Regions from separate parts of the Psychromicrobium lacuslunae genome, predicted to be linked through region 2. Evidence: riboswitches for the same ligand, from Rfam matches in the RefSeq annotation. Region 2 holds a riboswitch; each other region holds the start of a gene.
What was found. Region 2 has a riboswitch for thiamine pyrophosphate ahead of thiO (glycine oxidase ThiO). Riboswitches for the same ligand answer to the same signal wherever they lie in the genome.
Positions count from the first base shown of each region.

Region 1: another riboswitch for thiamine pyrophosphate. It lies ahead of thiC (phosphomethylpyrimidine synthase ThiC); the one in region 2 lies ahead of thiO (glycine oxidase ThiO).
Region 3: another riboswitch for thiamine pyrophosphate. It lies ahead of thiM (hydroxyethylthiazole kinase); the one in region 2 lies ahead of thiO (glycine oxidase ThiO).
Region 4: another riboswitch for thiamine pyrophosphate. It lies ahead of UM93_RS11850 (ECF transporter S component); the one in region 2 lies ahead of thiO (glycine oxidase ThiO).

Region 1 covers NZ_CP011005.1:1,332,795-1,338,257, reverse strand. Annotated here, with positions in the region: gene UM93_RS06280 (GNAT family N-acetyltransferase) at 1-81, shown strand, start outside; gene thiC (phosphomethylpyrimidine synthase ThiC) at 109-1,896, opposite strand; TPP riboswitch at 1,895-2,004, opposite strand; gene UM93_RS06270 (VOC family protein) at 2,089-2,964, shown strand; gene UM93_RS06265 (hypothetical protein) at 2,983-3,411, shown strand; gene rpsP (30S ribosomal protein S16) at 3,609-4,034, shown strand; gene UM93_RS06255 (RNA-binding protein) at 4,036-4,278, shown strand; gene rimM (ribosome maturation factor RimM) at 4,430-4,957, shown strand; gene trmD (tRNA (guanosine(37)-N1)-methyltransferase TrmD) at 4,958-5,463, shown strand, end outside.
Region 2 covers NZ_CP011005.1:1,827,323-1,832,785, forward strand. Annotated here, with positions in the region: gene UM93_RS08475 (hypothetical protein) at 1-142, shown strand, start outside; gene UM93_RS08480 (thiazole synthase) at 139-909, opposite strand; gene thiS (sulfur carrier protein ThiS) at 912-1,148, opposite strand; gene thiO (glycine oxidase ThiO) at 1,145-2,293, opposite strand; TPP riboswitch at 2,287-2,402, opposite strand; gene thiE (thiamine phosphate synthase) at 2,523-3,209, shown strand; gene UM93_RS08500 (ferritin-like fold-containing protein) at 3,230-3,847, opposite strand; gene UM93_RS08505 (RNB domain-containing ribonuclease) at 3,949-5,463, shown strand, end outside.
Region 3 covers NZ_CP011005.1:2,744,235-2,749,697, reverse strand. Annotated here, with positions in the region: gene UM93_RS12885 (S1 family peptidase) at 1-220, opposite strand, end outside; gene UM93_RS12880 (bifunctional hydroxymethylpyrimidine kinase/phosphomethylpyrimidine kinase) at 366-1,847, opposite strand; gene thiE (thiamine phosphate synthase) at 1,844-2,497, opposite strand; gene thiM (hydroxyethylthiazole kinase) at 2,494-3,315, opposite strand; TPP riboswitch at 3,310-3,400, opposite strand; gene UM93_RS12865 (VOC family protein) at 3,581-4,000, opposite strand; gene UM93_RS12860 (TetR/AcrR family transcriptional regulator) at 4,029-4,727, opposite strand; gene UM93_RS12855 (flavin monoamine oxidase family protein) at 4,948-5,463, shown strand, end outside.
Region 4 covers NZ_CP011005.1:2,508,975-2,514,437, reverse strand. Annotated here, with positions in the region: gene UM93_RS11865 (DUF11 domain-containing protein) at 1-1,882, shown strand, start outside; gene UM93_RS11860 (hypothetical protein) at 1,889-2,398, shown strand; gene UM93_RS11855 (DUF4235 domain-containing protein) at 2,408-2,668, shown strand; TPP riboswitch at 2,793-2,904, shown strand; gene UM93_RS11850 (ECF transporter S component) at 2,943-3,557, shown strand; gene UM93_RS11845 (ABC transporter ATP-binding protein) at 3,560-5,083, shown strand; gene UM93_RS11840 (energy-coupling factor transporter transmembrane component T family protein) at 5,080-5,463, shown strand, end outside.

The sequences.
Region 1 (5,463 bases), 490 kb from region 2:
CTGGCGGCGCTACGCCAGCGTGAGACTGAGCTTGGCCTGGATGCACTAGGTGCCCGCGTGGTGATGGTGGCAGCGCTGTAACCCAAGCCAAGCTCAATCTCGGCTGCCTCAGTTCTGAGGAGCACCGATCGGATCTTTTTCCCGTGGCTGATAGATTTCCGCCCCAGCGGCGATAAACTCGGCCGATTTCGCCCTCAAGCCGGCCTGCATCTCCTCGATTGAGGCAACCAGAGTCGCCTGCTCGGTAGCTCCACCGAACTCGGCGCGAATATCTTGGGAGATCCGCATTGAGCAGAACTTCGGCCCGCACATCGAACAGAAGTGAGCGGTTTTCGCTGGCTCGGCGGGCAGCGTCTCATCGTGAAACGCCTCGGCGGTCGCCGGATCCAGCGAGAGCGAGAATTGATCCTTCCAGCGGAATTCGAAGCGTGCCTTGGACAGAGCGTCATCTCGTAAGTGCGCCCCGGGGTGTCCCTTAGCCAGATCGGCGGCGTGGGCAGCGATCTTGTAGGTGACCACGCCGGTCTTCACATCGTCTTTATTCGGCAAGCCAAGGTGCTCTTTGGGCGTCACGTAGCAAAGCATGGCGGTGCCGTAGCGGGCAATCTCGGTAGCCCCAATCGCCGAGGTCACGTGGTCATACCCCGGGGCAATGTCAGTGACCAAAGGTCCCAGAGTGTAGAACGGCGCACCCTTGCAAAGCTCTTGCTGCCGTTCCACATTCTCTCTTACCAGGTGGAAGGGGATGTGGCCGGGGCCTTCCACCATCACCTGGACATCGAATTCCCAGGCTCTCGCGGTCAATTCCGCCAAGGTATCCAGCTCGGCGAACTGGGCGGCATCGTTCGCATCGGCGGTGGCGCCTGGACGCAAGCCATCGCCCAGCGAGAAAGCGACGTCGTACTGGGCGAAGATCTCACAGAGTTCGTCAAAGTGGGTGTAGAGGAAGTTCTCCTGATGATGAGCCAGGCACCAGCCCGCCATAATTGAGCCGCCACGGGAGACAATGCCGGTGACCCGGTTCGCGGTCAGCGGCACGTAACGCAACAAAACCCCGGCATGGATGGTCATATAGTCCACGCCCTGCTCGCACTGCTCGATCACGGTGTCCCGAAAAATTTCCCAACTCAGCGCGGAGGCATCTCCGTTGACCTTTTCCAAGGCCTGGTAAATCGGTACGGTTCCGATCGGCACCGGAGAGTTGCGGATAATCCACTCTCGGGTGGTGTGAATATCGTCGCCGGTGGAAAGATCCATCACGGTATCGGCCCCCCAGCGGGTGGCCCACTGCATTTTGTCGACCTCCTCGGCAATTGACGAGGTCACCGCCGAGTTGCCGATATTGGCGTTGATCTTGACCAAGAAGGCCTTGCCAATAATCATTGGTTCGGATTCCGGGTGGTTGATGTTGTTCGGGATAATGGCCCGGCCGGCGGCAACTTCGGAACGGACCAGTTCGACATCGCAATCCTCACGTAGCGCGACGAAACGCATCTCCTGGGTGATCACTCCAGCCTTCGCGTAGTGCATCTGGGTGATCCGCCGACCGTAAACTGCGCGCCGGGGTTCCGGTTTGGCTCCTTGCCATTCGGCCGAGGCCGCCCCGCGCCGCACCGCCGAGCGGCCATCGTCGGAAAGCTCGCGGCCTCGACCCTGATAAGTTTCGACGTCACCACGCCCGGAGACCCAGTCGGCGCGCAGTGGTGGTAGGCCGCGGATCGGATCGCTGCCCGGGCCAGCGGTTCGATAGGTCACGAAGTCTGGATTCGCCCCTTCGGGTGAATCGTCCAAGGCGATTCTGGTGACCGGTACCCGTAATTCGCCCTCCTCCAGGTGATCCAAGGTATGGGAGGGGTGATTTTGGGCAGTGTGATGCTCGGATAGATCTGCAGACATAGCAGTACTTCCTACTTCCTTCGCCGGAATGACCCGGACAGGTTCGAACGGTCGCAGGCGGAACAGCCCGATCTCAGCCCTTTGCCAAGGGCACCCGTGTGGATAGCAAGAGGCTAGCAGATAAACCTTGGGGAAGGTGTGGGACGCGGAGTGGTCAGGAATAAATTGAAGCTTCAACTAATTGAATCGAGTATGACTACTGATCAAGACCTGCTCTCGGCCGGACTGGCCATGCAAACCGTCACCCTTAAGGTGCAGAATCTGGCTGCAATGACCGACTATTACCAGCGGGCATTGGGCTTGCAAGTCCTCAACGAGGGTGCCCAAGGGGTGGAGCTCGGTCGGGGGAGCACCTCACTGGTCAAGCTCAGCGACGCGCATGATCTTCAGTTGCCCGGTAGGGGAGAAGCCGGGCTATTCCACACTGCGCTGCTTTTTGAGGATCGGGCAGCACTGGCAGCGACGCTAGCTAGCGCCGCCCAGTTCGATCCAAGCCTTTTTGTGGGCAGCGCAGATCATCTGGTGAGTGAGGCTTTCTACTTCAATGACCCAGAAGGTAACGGTATTGAGCTGTACTTTGACCGTCCCCGGGACACCTGGAACTGGGATGGCGATACCGTGCAGATGGCGAGTAATCCACTCAGTCCGCAACATTTTCTGAGTGAGAATTTGAGTGAGGCAGCGGTGCAAGGCCAAGGGGAGGCCGCTGCCGCCGTCGGGCACGTCCATCTGCAAGTTGGCGACGTTGCGAGAGCAGAAGATTTCTATGTGCACACGATGGGCTTCGAAAGGACAGCCGGCTGGCATGACCAAGCGCTCTTCGTCTCCGCTGGCCGCTATCACCACCATATGGCCATGAACGTCTGGAACTCTCGGGGAGCCGGGCCGCGGAAGGACACTCTTGGCCTGGCCGAGGTACGGATCTCATTGCCGACCGCCGATGATTTGGGCGCCCTTGAGCAGAGGTTGAAAGACCACGGCGTTGCCACCGCTAACACGGGAGTCGAATTGCGTTTTGAAGACCCCTGGCTGAACCGGATCCGGGTTACTCTGGACACAGTCGCTTAGAGTCGAAAGAAGGCCGGGATGTCCACAAATCAACTTTTCATCGCAGATCACCGACAGGCCAGTAATTATGCCAGATCTCAAGGGGCACAGCCTGCTGAACTCATTGACTTTGGCGACGTGACAGATCTGGAGCTTGAGATTCTCGCGGAGTTGGCGGCGAAGAAAGTACATGCCACCGGAGTTAAACCCGAACTCGGCATGGTCGACGTTGATCTGGATCAGTTATTAGTGGTTCCCGATGCGGTTACCGAGGTCTTCGCCGAACTGCTCAACTTGGAAGACCCAGAAGGCCTCGACGAGTTGATCACCGAATGGGCGGACTCCGAGGAGTTTGAAGAACCCCGACAGACCGCCGATCGACTGGTCAAGCAAGTGGCCAGTTTTGCCGCCAAAATTGCTGCAGCGGATGAGGACTCCAGGTTGGCTTTGTACTTCCTGAATGCCTAAACCGAGCGCAAACCGGAAAGTAGCGCGGCGGGTTCGCCTGAAGATCAAGGATCTGGCATAATAATCAGGTACTCGATCCGCACGGCCCCTCTCTCCGTGCGCGCATTGTGTCCTTTCAGAATCCTTTGGAATCGGCCCGCCCCACGGGAGCGTGATCAAGGATTCGACCCGTTTCAGAAACAGGAGTGACCACAAAAGTGGCCGTAAAGATTCGCCTTAAGCGCTTCGGTAAGATGCGCGCACCGTATTACCGCATTGTTGTCGCCGACTCACGCACCAAGCGTGATGGCCGTGCGATCGAAGAAATCGGTAAGTACCACCCCACCGAAGAGCCCTCGTTCATCGAGGTCGACTCGGAGCGGGCTCAGTACTGGCTTTCAGTGGGTGCTCAGCCCACCGAGCAGGTTGCCGCGATCCTCAAGATCACCGGTGACTGGCAGAAGTTCAAGGGACTCACCGGCCAGGAAGGCCGCTTGAAGACCAAGACCGCTAAAGAAGCTTTCGTAGCACCGGAGAAGTCTTCGGTGATCGTGAAGGAAGCTATCACCTCGAAGAAGAAGGCTGAAGAGGCTCCGGCCGAAGAAGCCGCTGAGGCTCCGGCAGAGACCACCGAGGCTGAGTAAATTGTTGGCTGAGGCTCTGGAGCATCTAGTTCGCGGCATCGTGGATAGCCCCGATGACGTGCAGGTCGCGCTGCGGAATAACCGTCGCGGCGAGACCCTAGAAGTCCGGGTTCATCCAGAGGATTTGGGTCGGGTGATTGGCCGTCAAGGCCGCACCGCGCGAGCTCTGCGGACTGTGATCGGTGCCCTCGCCGGTGGCGATCAGGTCCGGGTGGACGTCGTCGATACTGACCGGCGTCGCTAGGTTCGGAAACCCGAGCCGCGTGAGTCATTGCGCAGCATCGGTGGTTTCTGAGCAACACGCTAAGATTGTGGCTCCGGCATTAGCCGGAGCCCTCTCTTTTTAAGAACCTCATCGTTGAGTTGAGAGTCGCTGAACTTAGATCAGGAGAAGTATGCAGGTTCAAGTAGCCCGGATCGGTAAACCACATGGGATACGCGGCGAGGTGACGGTGGAACTGTTTACCGATGCACCGGAGGAGCGGTTTGTCCGCGGGGTCATTTTCAACACTCAGGAACACGGCGAATTGACAGTCAACCAGGCTCGCTGGAACAAGGACACCTTGCTGCTCGGCTTTGCCGAGGTGCCTGATCGAAATCGAGCCGAGGAACTGCGCGGTACCAAACTCTTCATCGAAACCGCAGACGTTGAGGATGAGACCGAAGAGGGGTGGTACGAACACGAGCTGGTGGGGCTCGAGGTTCGGCTGGCCGGCCGCAAAATCGGCGTGGTGAGCGCGTTGCGGGTGATGCCGGTGCAAGACCTGCTTGTGGTGACCACCGATGACGGTGAGGAAGTGCTGGTTCCTTTCGTCGATGAAATAGTGCCGGAGGTGGACCCTGAGCAAGGTTTCGTGCTGGTCACCCCACCAGATGGTTTATTCGAGTTAAATCGGGAGTCTCAGGACGGGGCGGCTGACTAAATGCGCCTTGATGTGATCAGCATTTTTCCTGAGTATTTAGCGCCGTTGGAACTCAGCCTGATCGGCAAGGCACGACAGGACGGTTTGCTAAACCTGAGCGTGCATGATCTACGTGACTTCACCACGGACCGTCATCGAACCGTCGACGACACTCCTTACGGTGGCGGTGCCGGAATGGTGATGAAGCCAGAACCCTGGGCGCTGGCCCTTGAATCCTTGCTGAGTGAGGGTGCTCGCCCCACCCTCATTGTTCCCTCGCCCGCCGGTCAGGTGTTCAGTCAGTCAATTGCCGAAGAACTGGCGACTGAGCAGCAACTCGTTTTCGCCTGCGGCCGTTATGAGGGCATTGACGAACGAGTGATTGAATGGGCCGCTCAGCATTTTGAGGTTCGGCCAATGAGCTTAGGCGACTACGTGCTCAATGGCGGTGAGGTTGCCGTGCTAGCCATGGTCGAGGCGGTGGCTAGATTGCTGCCGGGGGTGATCGGTAACCCGGAATCACTCAT
Region 2 (5,463 bases):
CTATAACCCGGGTTGGACCTGGGTGCCGTGGATCGCCTCACTGGTCGCCGCAATTCTGTTCTCCACGGTAGCCTCCCTGCTGCTCAGCCGGAACCGCAGCACCTTCGATACCGCTAGGTTAACGGCAATTTTGAAGCGCTAAAACTCCACCCTGCCCAGCATGCTCGAGGAAGCTAACGCTTGCTGACGACGAGGAATCCGCCCGGATAGCGCGGCTAACCGGCCCGCGATCACCGCGTGCCGGAACGCCGCCGCCATCCGGGCGGGATTCTCTGCCCGGGTGACTGCGCTCGCTAGCAAAACCGCGTCGCAACCTAATTCCATCGCTAAGCTGGCGTCCGAAGCGGTGCCAATTCCAGCGTCCAGGATCACCGGGATCGAGGCTCGCTCGGCGATCTGCGCAATATTATGCGGATTGAGAATGCCCAGTCCGCTGCCAATCGGCGAGCCGAGAGGCATCACCGCTGCCACCCCGAGGTCCTCTAACCGCCTCGCCAGCACCGGATCGTCATTGCTGTAAGCAAAGACCACAAAGCCTCGACGAACCAGCTCCTCCGCCGCCTCGAGCAGTTCCGGCGGATCGGGAAGCAAGCTGTCCTGGTCCGCAATAACCTCTAACTTGAGCCAATGAGTTTCTAGCGCCTCCCTGGCTAACTCAGCCGTCAGCACCGCCTCGCGAACCGTGAAACAACCGGCTGTGTTGGGCAGTGGCCGAATTGAATGCTCGGCCAGCAACTGAAAGAGCGAACTATCGGAACCGGCATGATGACGGCGTAACGCCACCGTGGTCAACTCGGTCCCGGAGGCGAGTAGGGCGTCGGTAAGTACTTGACGATTACTGGCACCGCCGGTGCCCATGATGAGCCGGGAACCCAGCGTGACGCCGTCAATCTGCAGAACATCTTCCATCGTTATCCTCCTTGTACCGCGGTCACCAGGTCCAACTCGTCGCTTTCATTGAGCTCCATTGCGGCCCAGCAACGACGCGGCACCAGCTCGCCATTGCGAGCCACCGCGATGCCGAGCCTGCCGCCGTCGCTTGGCTGGCCACTCTCAAATAAGCTCCGACCAGTGTGCAGCGCGACCAGCTCAAGCACTGTTGCGCCCGCCTCGAGTTCCTGCGCGCGGCGATTCACCATGATTTTCATCTGCCCGTTCCTCGATCCAGAAGGGGCGAACGCCGCCCGTCACCCTGTTTTTCCCTGAAGCGCTGCGGTCTAAAACCAAGCGGGGTCGCGGCCGGATCACCCGTCAATAACTGCAGCGATATTTCGGCGGCCAGCGGAGCAAGCAAAACTCCGTGCCGGAAGAATCCGGTGGCCAACAGCACCTGCTCAGACACCCGGCCCAGCAGCGGTGCATTATCCACGGTGGCTGGCCGAGCGCGCGCAGTCACCTCATTCAGCGCGAGCTCAGCAACCGCGGGGAGCAATGCTTGGGCGTCCCTCAGCAGAGCGTAGACAGCGCCCGCCGATGGCAGCGAGGAGGCGTCCTCGCGTTGGCTCGCGCCGATCACCAGGCTGCCGTCCTGACGCGGTACCAGGTACACCGAAGAGCCTCTTACCAGGGCACGAACGGTGTGACTAAGCAGCGGACTCAGCTCACCGGGCACCGAGAGTCGCAAGATATCTCCATGTACCGGCCGCAGCCGGGGCGCCAGTGAAGGGCCAAGCAATTCGGCGGCAGCCACCCCGTTGGCCACCACCACCTGCTCGGCCAGCACGCTCGAGCCATCCTCCAGATGCACCTTCCCCGGGCTCAACCGGAGCGCTCTGTGCCGCACTAAATCAAGCCCAGCGAGCAGCGCCATACAAAGTTTTCGCGGATCAACCTGGTGGTCGCCGGGCACGAAGTGCCCGCTCAACCCGGCCGCTAAAAATGGCTCCTGACTCCGGAGTTCCCGTGAGCTCACAGCTTGTGTTGGTACTCCCAGCTCGCTTTGCGCCGCCATTAACTCGACTAGGGCCCGCCGGTCCGCTGCGTCCACACCGAGCAGCAAGGTGCCTTGAGCGCAGTAACCAATATCGGCATCGAGCTGACTGGCGAAACCGGGCCAGAGCGCTGCAGAGCGCAACAGTTGCTCTTGCAACGCCTGCTCTTGGAAGTGGAACTCGGTCACCGGGGCCAGCATCCCGGCAGCCGCAAAACTGGCTCCGGAACCCGGGTCCGGATCAATAATGAGCACCGAATGTCCGGCTCGTTTTAGCCGCCAGGCAATGCTGAGGCCAATCACTCCGGCACCGATGACGGCGACGTCGACGACCCGGGCGCGAGCCACAGCTGGGACAGGCACAGTGTTTTCCTTCCCTACGCCGGTATGATCCGGATCAGGTATGACGGTCGGTGTGCTCGTTAGACACACCCTCTCAGCCCTTGGACGGCGGGCTCCCGCGGTGTCTTCAGTCTAACCGTCCGGCTTGCCGCTGCCCAGTTCCGCCCAGGTCCAGTTCCGCCCGGGCCCAGTTCGAGCGCAGTGCCAAAGCAACAAGGAATGCTGTCGGGCCAGCGGCTAGGCTGGTTGAGTGAACAGCCTTCTCGACGCCTCTCTATATTTGTGTACTGATGCCAGAACCGCTCGCGGCGACCTAGCCAGCTTCCTCGAGGAGGCTTATGCCGGCGGGGTGGACATTATTCAGCTCCGAGATAAGCAGATCGAGGCAGCCGCCGAGTTGGAGGCGCTTGAGGTGCTGCGGAGCGTTGCTGAGCGGCACGGCAAACTGTGGGCGGTTAATGACCGCGCGGATATTGCCTTACTTAGCACAGCTCCGGTGCTTCACCTTGGTCAGCAAGATCTGCCGGTTACCAGCATGCGCCAGCTGTTGCCTGAGGTGCTCGCCGGTTTATCTTGCCACAACCCCGCTCAGGTCGAACTCGCCCAGCACAGCCCAGTTGATTATTTCTGTGTCGGTCCGCTCTGGGCCACACCCACCAAACCCGGCCGGGACGCCGTCGGGCTGGAACTCGTTGAGTTCGCTGCCAGCCAGCACAGCGTCAAACCGTGGTTTGCGATTGGCGGCATCGATGAAACTAATATCCGTTCGGTGTTGGCCGCTGGTGCGAGCCGAGTGGTGGTGGTGCGCGCGATTACCGAGGCCAGTGATCCTCAGGCCGCTGCGGCCGAACTCAAGAGAGCAATCCGTGAAATCCATGAATTCCGTGAACTCGGTGAGAACCGTGAACTCGGTGAACTGGCGCCAGAGCAGAACTAAAATCAGCGCGGAACTGGTGATCAGGCGGTCAGCCCCAGCTGGCTCATCCGGCGAGAGTGCTGCTTGGTAAGGTCCGCCATAAGCTCTCCACGGAAACTGCTCTCTTCGGGCAGGAAGCCGCTTTCAATGCTGACGCGCTGAGCCTGGGTGAGCGCTTCGCCCACCAGCCTCCTCCCCCAAAGCGCCAGGCGGGAAGCTAGCCTGGGCTCATCATCAAGCATCTTACGCAGCCTGCCCTGCAATACCAGGGCCTCCCCTGGTGCCTGAATCTCGGCCACCAGATCACGGGTCGGAGTGTCCAGCAGCTGGCTGACCGCGGTGTAGAAGTCAGCGGAAATGGTATCGATGACATAGGCCTTCATAATCGACTCGTACCAATCAGCGGGTCGAGTGCGATCATGAAAAGAATCGATCGAGGCTTGAAAGGGCCGCATCACGCTCTCCGCCTCGTAGCCGAGGTCCGCCAGCCGGGCAACCACCAACTCGAAATGCTCAAACTCTAGCACCGCCATCCGGCCCAGTACTGCCCGGTCGTGCAGCGTGGGCGAGAACCTGGCGTCGGAGGACAGCCGCTCAAAGGCGGAGAGCTCACCGTAAGCCATCACGCCGAGCAAGTCGAGCACAAAACGATCCGTCATGAAGGTAACTTTATGCCTAAGCTCCCAGTTGCCACCGATCATGAACTTCCATACTGGCCTGGAGTTGACCTCGCTTTCTTTGATCGAGATAGGCTGAGCTGGTGCCTCACTCTCAGATTGTTGTGCCAGACGATGACGTCCAGCTCAAAGCAGCCCTTGCCCAGTTACGAGTTGAATTCAAGCTCGAGGAGCAGTTCAGCGACGAGGTGATGGCTGAGCTGTCCAACAGCCTGCAGCACCATAAGCTGCCCGAACTCGATCTCAGTCAGCTGCCCTTCATCACCATCGACCCACCAGGGTCAATGGATTTGGACCAGGCAATGTATTTGGAACGCACCCCAAGCGGTTACCGGGTGCACTATGCCATCGCCGACGTTCCTTCTTTTGTGCCGCCCAATGGCGCCTTGGACGCCGAAACGCGCCGTCGCGGTCAAACTATTTACACCCCCGACGGCCGGATCCCGTTGCACCCGGCTGAAATGAGCGAAGCCGCCGCCAGCCTGCTGGCCGATCAATTACGGGGCGCCTTCGTCTGGCAGATCGAGCTGGATCAGCAGGGGCAGACCTCGGCGGTCGCTGTGCGCCGCGCTCAAATCAAGTCGATTGCCAGGCTTGACTACCAGCAAGCGCAGCAGGAACTAGAGGCTGGCACCAGTTCCGACTACTTGAGCACTCTGCAGCTACTCAAAGAAATCGGCCAGTACCGCATTGAACTGGAGCGGCAACGCGGCGGCGCCAGCCTGAATACTCCCCAGCAGGAAGTGGCACACGCCAACGGTGGTTACCAGTTGATCTTCAGGCCAGCGCTGGCAATAGAGGACTGGAACGCGCAAATCTCGCTGCTGACCGGGATGGCGGCGGCTCAGCTCATGCTCGACGGTAAAGTCGGCTTGTTACGCACCATGCCAGCTCCGGATCAGGCTGCCTTGGAAAAATTCCGAGCACAGGCGGTGGCGCTGGGGAAACCGTGGCCCGCCGGAATGGCCTATGGGGAGTTTTTACGTTCCCTCGATATCGCCGATCCGCGGCAGCTTGCGCTGATGCATGCCGCCACCTCGCTTTTCCGCGGAGCCGCGTACACCTCCTTCGACGGGACGTTACCCGAACACACCGTCCAGGCAGCGGTTGCTGCCAGCTATGCGCACACCACTGCTCCCTTGAGGCGTTTAGTCGATCGTTTCGTGCTGACCACCTGTGCCGCGTTGAGCGCCGGTGAGCCGGTGCCGGACTGGGTGCGGGAAGCGCTCCCCCGGTTGCCGGAGTTGATGAGCGCCTCCGATCAGCTGGCCGGGCAAGTTGAGCGAGCGGCTTTGGATATCGTGGAAGCTGCGTTGCTCAGCTCGCATCTTGGCGAAGAATTCGACGCTGTGGTGGTAGCGGGTCCGCGAAAAACCGCCGGACGAGCCGAAGCGGCCAACGGCCCGGCAACGGCTCAGACCGCAGCCAGTCGTCCCGAACTGGCGCGCTGCACGGTGCAGATCCAACAACCAGCGGTCGCTGCGCCCTGCCAGTTCAGTGGCGAGGTAGAGGTCGGCAGTACGGTGAAAGTGAAGCTACTGACAGCCGATATCACCAAGCGCGAAGTGCTTTTTGAGCTGGTTTCGAGTTCACATGGC
Region 3 (5,463 bases), 920 kb from region 2:
CGGTGAGTACCTTGGTGGGTGCGACCAGCGTGCCGCCGCACCAGTTATCTCCGTTGGAGGCTTGATTGACTGCGACGATGGGTGCAAAGTCGCTAATGCTGGCGGTGGTCCCGCCGACGATTTCGGGGGAAGGTACGGCTGCGTTCGCGGTCGCCCCTCCGGTCAGGATGAGGCCAAGTGCGGCCAGCCCAAGCATCGTCGCTTTGACAGTTTTACGCATTATTGCCTTTCGTGGTAGTTGTCCCCTAATCAACAAATGATTGCTATTAAAAACCCTAGGGGAATCCACAGCTGGCAGCCTGCCAGCTAGCTGTCAATTAGCTGCAAATTGACTGACAGTGGGGTGTTCTGGTCACTCCGAGAGCTCAGCGCAAGGGGGCGGCGAAGAAGTCTCGCTCGTACTCGGCGGAGACGATGAAGGCCTGCAGCATCCGCGCACGAATCTCGGTAGTAGTCTGAGCCGCTGCCGTCACCACCAAGTCGATGGCCTGCCGGGTGGCTTCGGCAAAGGACTGGTCAGCATAGGTCTCCAGCCAGCTACGGTAGGGATGCTCGGGGTGCGAGGCCACCTGCAACCGGGTACCCACATCGTGATACAGCCAGAAGCAGGGCAGTAATGCCGCAATCAGAATCGGGTAGCTGTCCCTCGCCGCGTTAAGGTGGTTCAGGTAACCGGTTGTGGTCTTGCTTGGCTGGTGTTCAAACATGTTTCCGGCCGGAATCCAACTTTCATGGAGCTCAAGTTCGGTAACAATCGCGCCGTGCGCACTATTTGCCCAGAATGCCTGTTCTCGGGTGGTCGGGGCTAGCCGGCTCGCTTCAGCCAAAGCCCGAGAGTAATCGCGTAGATAAAGTGCGTCTTGGGCTAAGTACCAGCGGAACGCCGAGTCCTCTAGAGTGCCACTGGCAAGGCCATCGATAAAAGGAAGCGCATCAATATCGGCGCGGACTGGGGCGATCCGCTGCCACCAATCCTGTTCTAGCTCAGCGGCGGTCGGTGCGGTTTCCAGGCCGCCGCGCTGCCAGAGTCCGGCAAAGTGGCTGACTGGACCGCTACCTTGGCCAACTCGAAGGTCTGCGCCGTGCTGGATACTCTCGGTCAGCCAGCGTTTGGCTTGCCGCACCGCTTCCGGCCAGGTCTCACCGGCCGCGCGACGGGTCGCCAAGGCTGAGGAAAGCGAGCAGCCGGTGCCGTGGGTATTGCTGGTTTGTACCCGGCGGCCCGGGAAATGACTGATCGTGGTTCCCTCAACCAGTGCGTCTGGGGCAAGGTCCCCATCGAGGTGTCCGCCTTTGGCCAACACGGCGACCTGAAACTTGAGCGATAGCTTGGTTGCTTGCTCAAGTGCTTCGGCCCAGTCGGTGGCCTGGGCCGAGTCGCTGAGGATGGCAAGCTCGGGCAGATTTGGGGTGACCAGATCGGCGTACCTCAGCAACTTCCGGAGCGCATCTTCGGCCTCGGCATCCAACAGCCGATCACCACTGGTGGCCACCATCACCGGGTCGATCACCACAATCGGCGGTCGTTGTTGCTCAAGCCATTTAGCGACCACCGCAATCACCTGTTGATTGGCCAGCATGCCGATTTTGACCGCGTCGATCTGCACATCATCGCTGACTGCGTTGAGCTGTTCGGCGAGGAATTCGACCGGCGGAAGGTGTACCGAGCGCACCCCTTGAGTGTTCTGCGCTACCAAGGCCGTCACCGCGGCCATGCCATAGCCGCCTTGCGCGGCAATGCTCTTCAGGTCGGCTTGGATTCCTGCGCCACCACTTGGATCGGTGCCGGCGATGCTGAGTACCCGGGGAATCTCGGTGGTTGAGGTGTCTAGTATTTGACTGCTCATGCTTTTCCTCGCCAGGCGATTGAGAGTTGACGGGCGGCGAGCTGGGGGTCCGCCGCCGAACAGATGGCGGAAACCACCGCTGCCCCGGCTGCCCCGGCCTGACGGAGACCGGGCAGATCTTCGACCCTTACGCCGCCGATGGCCACCGCCGGGAGAGTGCAGAACTCCAACAGTGCGCTGAAGCCTGCCAGGCTCAGTGCCGGTGGGGCATCGAGCTTTGTGGAAGTTGGATGCAGGGCTCCGATGCCAATGTAATCGACGCGCCCTGGTTCTTGGGCGGCCGACCGCAGTTCTTCAACGGTGCCGGCGCTCAAACCGATGACCGCCTCGGGGCCCAGGATCTTCCGAGCCAGTGAGACTGGCAGATCAGCCTGCCCAAGGTGCACGCCGTCGACCTTAATGCCCGATTCCCGAGCCGCCAGGAAGATGTCGATTCGGTCATTGATTAGCAGTGGAACGTGGCTCGGTAAGACTGCTGCCACCTCGCCCACGGTTTTGAGAAAAGCTGCCGCCGGGGCGTCCTTTTCACGGATTTGCACAATGGTTACTCCGCCGGCCACCGCTTGATGCACTATCTCAGCGAGTGGGCGTCCCTGTGCTGCAGCCTGTTTCGAATCGGTGACCAGATAGATAGAAAGATCAAGGGTCATTGGCCGACCTGCACAACCGTCAGTTTGGCACGGGCGGCCAGGTCATCGGGACCGATAGAGGCCAGGCTGTCCAGGAAGGCGGGGGCGAAACTGCCCGGTCCTTGGCTGTTACTGCTAGCGATCTCGGCGGCCACGGTGTAGACCGAGACGGCAGCGACAGTACTGGCCAGCCGATCGTTGCTCAATCCGGCGAAAGCCGCCATCACCGCCCCTAGCGCGCATCCTCCGCCGGTGATTCTGGTCAGTATTGGCGTTCCGTTGGAGCTGAGCACCCGCTGCTGCTGGTCAAGGATTAAATCTGTCGGGCCGGAGACCGCAACTACACTCCCTGCAGCAGCTAGAGTGATAGCTGACTCTTGTGCAGCCGCCACCTCGTCGGCAGCGTCCACGCCTCGCCCGCCCCTGCCGCTCCCGGCCAGCGCAATGATTTCGGAGGCATTGCCGCGAATCACGCTAGGGCGTAGCCCGCGGAGTTGTTGCGCAAGTGCCGTCCGGACTGGCAACGAGCCAACCGCCACCGGATCGAGCAGCCAAGGGCTGTCCGCGCGGTTAGCGCCCGAAACCGCTTCAAGCATTGCCTCACGCTGTTCGGCATGCGGGGTGCCGAGATTGATCAGCAGGCCGGAGGCAAGCTCCGCGAAAGAGCCAGCCTCCTTCGGAATGTCAACCATGGCGGGCGCTGCCCCCAGCGCCAACAGCACATTAGCGGTGAAGTTGGTCACTACGGTATTGGTGATGCATTGCACCAGGGGAGAGCGTTCGCGCAGTTCAAGCAGGGCAGACTGGCTGAAGCTGAGGAGTTGTTCTGGCGTGCGCATGGTGCGCGACATCCCTTCGCTAGTACGAACTAGATCAGGTTCGACGGGTGTGTTCTCAGCCTTCGGGGCACCCCGTGTCACGTGTTAACACCACGATAGCGCACCGGCTACCAACAGAGCTGCTGGGGGGTGCTGCTGGGGGGGTGCTGCTGGGGGGTGCTGCTAGGTGTTAATAGCGAAGGGCCGGCCCGAGCACCGAAGTGGTGTTCAAACCGACCCGCGCGGTGAGTGGCCGCGGCTCTCCGCTTCCGCTAGTTATTGCCTGTTATTCAGCAGCGCCGGTGATATTGACCAGCCAGTCGATACCGAATTTATCGGTGAGCATGCCAAAGGAGTCACCCCAGGGGGCCTTCTCCAGCGGCATTGAGACGGTGCCGCCCTCGGTGAGCTTGTCCCAGTAACCGCGTAGCTCGGCATCGTCGTCGCCACTGAGCGAGACTGAGAAGTTATTGCCCTCCTTGAGTTCACCCATATGCGCCGGAGTGTCCGAGGCCATCAGGGTGAAGCCGCTAGGGGTTTCCAGTTGGGAATGCATAATCAAATCGAGTTCTGCTGGCTCCACCGGTGCCTGGAATTCGCCGAAGGTGCTGGAGGTCAGTTCGCCGCCAAGTACAGACTGGTAAAACTCCATTGCCTCCTTCGCTTTGCCGTTGAAGCTGATGTAAGGGTTGAGTCGAGTGGCCATCTGAATCCTCCAATGTGTGAATGGTTACTCAGATCGTACTGCGGCCCTCCGACAAGGTCGATAGCTGCCAGCGCAAGCCTTGGATGATTGCTGCCAGGCCCAGTTCGAAAGCGGGGGCCGCGGTGTAGCGACCAAAGCGAGTTTCCCTGCTGGCCACCGCACGGCTAATCACCGGTGCCTCCGCCTGCAGCTCGCCGACATCAAAAATATTCTCCGGGGCGGTGACGTCCAAGGCCGAGCCGAAGATAAAGGATTCCAGCGCGACAATGGCATTCACGATCTCATCCTCAGGCCAGCCCGCGCGCTGAAAGCCCCGCGCCACTGCTTCATAGATCCTCAACGTCTGCGGGGAGTTGGTAATCGGCTGGACCGCTATCAATGGAATCAGCGGAGTGTGGTGGGCGAAGACGTCGCGATACGACCGAGCCCAGTCTTGAATGGCTTCATCCCAGGGCTTGCTGTCGAAACAGGCTACCTCAACCAAGGACATCAGGTGATCCTGGATCAGGATCAGCAGCTCCTGTTTTGAGCGCACGTGGTTGTAGAGCGCTGAGGGCGCCACATTGAGACGTTTGGCAAGCGCCGACATGGTGAGACCCTGGTAGCCCTCCTGACGGACCAGCTTGAGCGCGGTCTGAGTGATCCGGCCAAGCTCAAGCACCGCCTTAGTCGGTCGACCGGCCTTTCGGCGGACCTCGCTCTGCCGCCCTGCCGGGTCACTCGCCATGTTATTTCCTCCAGAAGTCAAGAATCGATTATCTCATCCGATAGCAGGCTGTCCTTTTTGCCAAATGTGACGTAAGCTACAATTAAATGAATTATATTCATTTAATTGTCAACGCCTAATGGCAGGCGCCTAACTATAGGCAGCTAGCTGTAGTCGCTAGCTGTGGCGGTAATACGGGTAGTGGGCACTAGCTACCGAGAGCAGAGTTGCAAGGGGAGTCATGAGCGTATTGAGCAGAGATGTCGTCATTGTCGGAGCCGGACCCTCGGGTCTGAGCGCCGCTCGTAAGCTGCGCCAGTCCGGTCTGAGCGTCGTGGTGTTAGAGGCGAGGGACCGGGTGGGAGGTCGAACCTGGACGAATCAGATCGACGGTGCCACCCTCGAAATCGGCGGACAGTGGGTTTCGCCTGATCAGACCGCGTTGCTCGGCCTACTCGAAGAACTCGGCCTGCAGACGTTTAGCCGCTATCGCGAGGGTGAGTCGGTCTATCTCTCGGCCGAGGGGCAGCGCACCCGTTATACCGGCGAATTGTTCCCGGTCTCGGCGCATACCGCAGCCGAGATGGAGAAGCTCACCGTGCTGTTGGATGAACTGGCCGCCGAGATTGGCGCCGAGGAGCCCTGGGCGCACCCCAGGGCCCGTGAGCTCGACACGATTTCCTTTCACCACTGGTTGCGTCAGCAGTCGGATGATGAAGAGGCCTGTAACTGCATCGGTCTGTTCATCGCCGGCGGC
Region 4 (5,463 bases), 680 kb from region 2:
GCTTCGGGATAATCATCTGGAACTGGTCAAAACCGTCACCGGAATTATCGATGTCAATGGCAATGGCAAGACGGATACCGGCGACCGGATCAATTACGCACTTGTAGCCAGCAATAAAGGCAATACCACGCTGAAGAACGTCAAAATTGTGGATCAACTGCTACCCAATCTGAACTGTCCGGCGGTAACCCTCGAGCCCGGGGCGAGCACAGAGATTTGTTCGGGTAGCTACACCCTCAAAACATCCGATGTGGATGCGGGAATGGTGACCAACAGCGCTACCGCAACTGCGACCGCACCGGATAACTCGACGGTCAGTAGCAGTGCCTCGGTCAATACACCAACCGCAAACGATGGAGCGCTAAGCCTCGAGAAGAGGTACGATCCGCCGGTCGATGCGAACAACAATGGTCAGATCGACGCGGGCGAAAAGGTTAAGTTCAACTTTGTGGTGTCCAACACCGGTTCGGTCACGATCAATGGCATTGCACTCACGGACAAGATGCAACTGGAAAATCTGGATTGCAAATCTACCGTGTTGGCTCCCGGCGAATCGATGAATTGTTCCGGGATCTATACGTTGACCCAGCAAGACATCAACAACGGTAGCGTCAAGAACGTCGCGGTAGTCAATGGCAATAAGCCAGATGGCTCGGCGGTTGCTGAGGCCACCGCCGGGGTCACGGTGCCGCTCGATCAGAAGCCCATGCTGGGCTTTGTAAAGCAGATCGCGGGCACCCACGACCTGAATAACGACGGCCAGCTGGCCACCGGGGACAGCATCGACTACAAATTCACCGTGCAGAACACCGGCAATGTGCCGGTCACCGCGGTGAGTGTTGCCGATGGCAAACTGACCGCGGCCGGGGTGCAGATCTCCTGCCCGAGCACCGAGCTCGCGCCCGGCGAGAGCGTTGACTGCACCGCGACATACTCGATCACCCAAGCTGATACTGATATCGGCGAGGTAGTGAATACCGCGCAAGCCACGGCGCAGCACGGCGAGACGAAGATCGATTCGGTGACCTCAACGGCAACCCAGCCGCTCACGGTGCGTGACGGCCTCAGCCTGGAGAAGAAGATCGGCCAGACCAAGGATCTGAACCGGAACGGAAAGCTCGACGCCGGGGACAGCATTGAGTACCTCTTCACCGTAAAGAACACCGGGACTCGCACGGTCACGGGCGTCGCCGTGAACGATCCACTGGTGAAGGTCAGCTGTGCTGCGGCAAGCTTGGCAGCGGGTGCTAGCACCGACTGCAGCGCGCTGTACACGGTCACTCAGGCCGATGTGGATGCCGGGGCGGTCAAGAACACTGCGACCGCTGGCGGCAAGACGCCGGACGGCAAACCGATTGTCAGCGATCCGGACTCGGTGACCAAGAATTTGGATCCGACGTCTAGCCTGCAGCTACTCAAGAAGGCCGGAGCGGTACAGGACGCCAATGGCAATGGCCGGAAAGATGCTGGAGACACCATTGTTTACAGCTTTACGCTGAGCAATACTGGCAACACCACGCTGCTCAAACTGAGTGTCACCGATCAGCTGCTCAGCAACGCTGGGGTCAAGCTGAACTGCACGGTGCCTCAGCTCGCACCGGGCAGCTCGGTGACCTGCACCTCGGATCCCTACCGGATCAGCGCCGCTGACGTGGCTGCCGGAGCCGTCTTCAATACCGCCACCGCGACCGGAAGCAGTAACGGCAAATCACCGGTTGTCTCGCCGCCGTCGAGCGTGAAGACCGCGCTGGACCCGAAGACCAAGCCGCTACCGAACACCGGTGTCGACAATATCTGGCTCTTCGGTGCAGGCGGAGCGGTGCTCTTGATCGGCATCCTGCTGGTGCTTTTCGCAGCACGCCGCCGGAAGAACAACTCCTAGGAGATTATGAAATACCGAGTTGGAAAAGACAGCATCCCGATGAGTAAGGGCGGTCTGCCTGGCGCTGGCGGCATCGCCAGCATTGCGGTGGCGACGCTGACGGTTCTCGGTTTGGCAGCTTGTACCCCAGGGGAGTCCAAGGACTCGAACTCCAGTAGTGCACCGAGCAGTTCGAGCGCCCAGGCCAGTCAAGGGCTGATCTCTCCGCAGTTGCCCGAGATTCCAGCGCTGGACGGTGCCAAAGGTATCCGGGCCAACACCACCTTGGCTCAGTGCTCCACCAAACCGGGCGCCGTTTCTGCGAGTGGCAAGGTGAAAAATTCGACGGCCGAAACCGCTGATCTGGTGGTCACCGTGGATTGGGTGACGGCGAGTTCGGATGTGATGGCGCGCGGCGTCGTGGTGCTCAAGGGCGTCCCAGCCGGTGAGAGTAAGGACTGGAAAGTCAACGCTCAGCTGTCCTATCAGCAGCCGGTCAATTGCATCTTGACCGCGCAAGCTGGAACTCTGAAGTAGGCTGAAGACATGAATCTGTTGTTCAAACTTTTGGCCGCGGGAATCAGCTTCGGCGCCGGCTTCGCCGCGAATAAGCTGGTGGACACGATCTGGACGAAAACCACCGGGAATGCGCCGCCCAAGGACGGCGAGAACCTGGAACATAGCCTGCGTTCCGCGCTGACCTTCGCGATCGTCTCAGCTACGGTCGCCGCGATCATCCAGACCCTGACCGGTCGAGGCGCGCAGCGCGCCATTGCCAAGTTCAATAAGTCCCGGGATCTGACCTAAGCAGCTCCTCACCCAGTCACCTCGTTCCACCGGCCGAGTGTGCAGATCTACATCTTATGACCCTGTTTTAAGATGTAGATCTGCACACTCGGTGTGGGTTAAGTCGGTGTAAACTTAGACAGCAAAGTTACGACAGGGGAGCGCCGCCGCGAGGTGGGCGCTGAGAGTGCGGATAACCGCAGACCCTCGAACCTGATCCGGTTAGTACCGGCGAAGGGAGTCGAGCGCTCTTCGGCGTGTGAAAGCCCGCCGCCCCTCCTGAAAAGGAGGAAGCATGACTAGTACAACCTCAACCCCAGTTAGCTACCGCTGGCGAGTAGTGGATATTGTGGTCGCCGCGGTGATTGCGGTCGCCGGTGGCGTCATTTTCTGGGCCTGGTCGGCTCTGGCCACCGGAATTAGTGTGCTTTCCGCCGGATACCCGCCGCTCAGCGCGCTCTGGTCCGGTGGCTGGTTCATCCCGGCGGTGCTCGGCGGGCTAGTGATCCGCAAACCTGGCGCGGCACTGTTCTGCGAAATGGTGGCCGCAACCGGCGAACTCATTGCCGGATCCCCCTATGGCGGCACAGTACTGCTTTCCGGCATCTTGCAAGGCCTGGGCGCCGAACTCGTCTTCGCTGCTTTCCGCTACCGTTCCTGGCGGCTTCCCGCCTCGGTGCTGGCCGGAGCGGCGGCTGGCCTCATGTGTGGCATTAACGACTGCTTCCTGCTCTGGGGCTGGAACATCGAATACACAGCTGATTTCAAAGCCGTCTACATCGTCTTCTGCATGATTTCTGGCGCCGTGATCGCTGGACTGCTCTCTTGGCTGGCTACTCGCGGACTCGCGCGCACCGGGGCGTTATCAAGCCTGGGAGCCAGGAACGCGCATCGGGAACCGATCGTCTGAGCGTGCCGGCAACCAGATCTGGCCCGGCGCGGATCACGGCGGAGAACTGGTCTTTCCGCCGCGCCGATCGTGCCGCAGCCGTGCTGCACGGACTTGACTTCAGTATTGCGCCCGGTGAACGGGTACTGCTGCTAGGCCCTTCCGGTTCGGGGAAGTCCACTCTGCTGCACGCCTTAGCGGGTGTGCTGGGAGACGGCGATGCTGAGGAAACCGGCACCCTGGCCCTGGACGGCACACATCCCAGGGCAAGCCGTGGCCGAGCCGGATTGATGCAGCAAGACCCGGAGACCCAGGTGATCTTGCCCCGGGTTGGTGACGATGTCGCTTTCGGCGCGGAGAACCTCTCGGTACCGCCCGAACAGATCTGGCCGCGGGTCAACGACGCGCTGCGCGCGGTCGGCCTCGATCTGCCGCTTGACCATCCGAGCAGTTCGCTTTCCGGTGGTCAAAAACAGCGGCTGGCGCTGGCCGGAATTCTGGCCATGCAACCCGGATTGGTTCTACTCGACGAGCCAACCGCCAACCTGGACCCCGAGGGCGTACTCGAGGTGCGCGACGCTGTTGCCAGCGCCTTGGCTGATCGCTCGGCCACCCTGATCGTGGTGGAACACCGGGTGGAGGTCTGGCGTGACCAGGTTGACCGAGTTCTGGTGCTAAATGCGCAGGGCGGTTTGGAAGCTGACGGCACTCCTAGGGAGGTGCTAGTAGCGAGGGGCGAAGCCTTGGCTGCGCAAGGTATCTGGCTGCCCGAGCATCTGCCAGAGCTGCCGCCGTTCAACTCGACACCCGGCCGGCAGCTGATGACTACCGAGTCCTTAGCAGTAGGTCGCAGAGCTGTTGCTGCCGCGCAGGGCTTGAACCTGGAAATACAGGCCGGTCAGGCGCTCGCAATTACCGGACCGAATGGCAGCGGTAAATCCACCCTGGCGCTCACCCTTGGCGGCTTGCTCAAGCCGATTTCCGGTGTGTTGAAGGCGGAGCCGGAACTCGCCGATGGCCTTGGCGCTCAGCCGAGGAGCTGGAAAGCCAAAGATCTGATTGCTCGGATTGGCAGTGTCTTCCAGGAACCGGAGCATCAGTTTGTTACCGGAAATGTGCGCGACGAGCTTGCCTTCGGCCTGCGACATCAAGGACGCCGCGGCACCGAAAAGGAGGGCGCCGAAAAGGAGTGGGCCGCTCGAGTCGATGAATTGCTTGAGGCCTTGGGCCTGGCTGACTTTGCCGAAGCGAATCCATTCACCCTCTCCGGCGGTCAAAAGCGCCGACTTTCGGTGGCCACCGTGATGGCGGCCAAGCCAAAGCTATTGATCCTCGATGAGCCCACCTTCGGACAGGACGCGCTGACCTGGGCGGCCCTCATCGAACTGCTCCGGACAGCGCTGCTCGAAGGCAGCGCGGTGGTTTCGGTAAGCCATGACGAGCAGTTCATTGAAGCGCTCAACAGCAGGCAACTACTGATGCCTGAACAACCCGAGTCAAGGCTTTCCGACCCTCGACTAACCTCTGAGAGGAGGCCTGGCCGGTGAACGGCGGCTGGTTGGCGGCGGCGAACCCGCTGAGCAAGCTGGTAGCGGTTTTTCTGCTCACCTTCTCGCTCGCTCTCTCGGTGGATTGGGTTTCCGGCAGTGTGGTGTTGCTTTGCTTGCTCGTGGTGTTCCCGCTGAGCGGCGTTTCCTGGTGGACTTTGCTGAAGCGGATCTGGCCGGTCCTGGTCGCGCTCACCCTGGCTGCCTGGGGCACTGCTTTGGCTTCGGCGGATTCTGGCCGAGTGTTGCTCGACTGGGGGTATCTCAGTGTTAGCGAGGGTTCCTTGGCTACCGGCATTGCGATTGGGGTTCGCGGTATAGCGATCGCCCTGCCTGCAGCACTCCTGGTGCTCAGCACCGATCCCAGCGACCTGGCTACC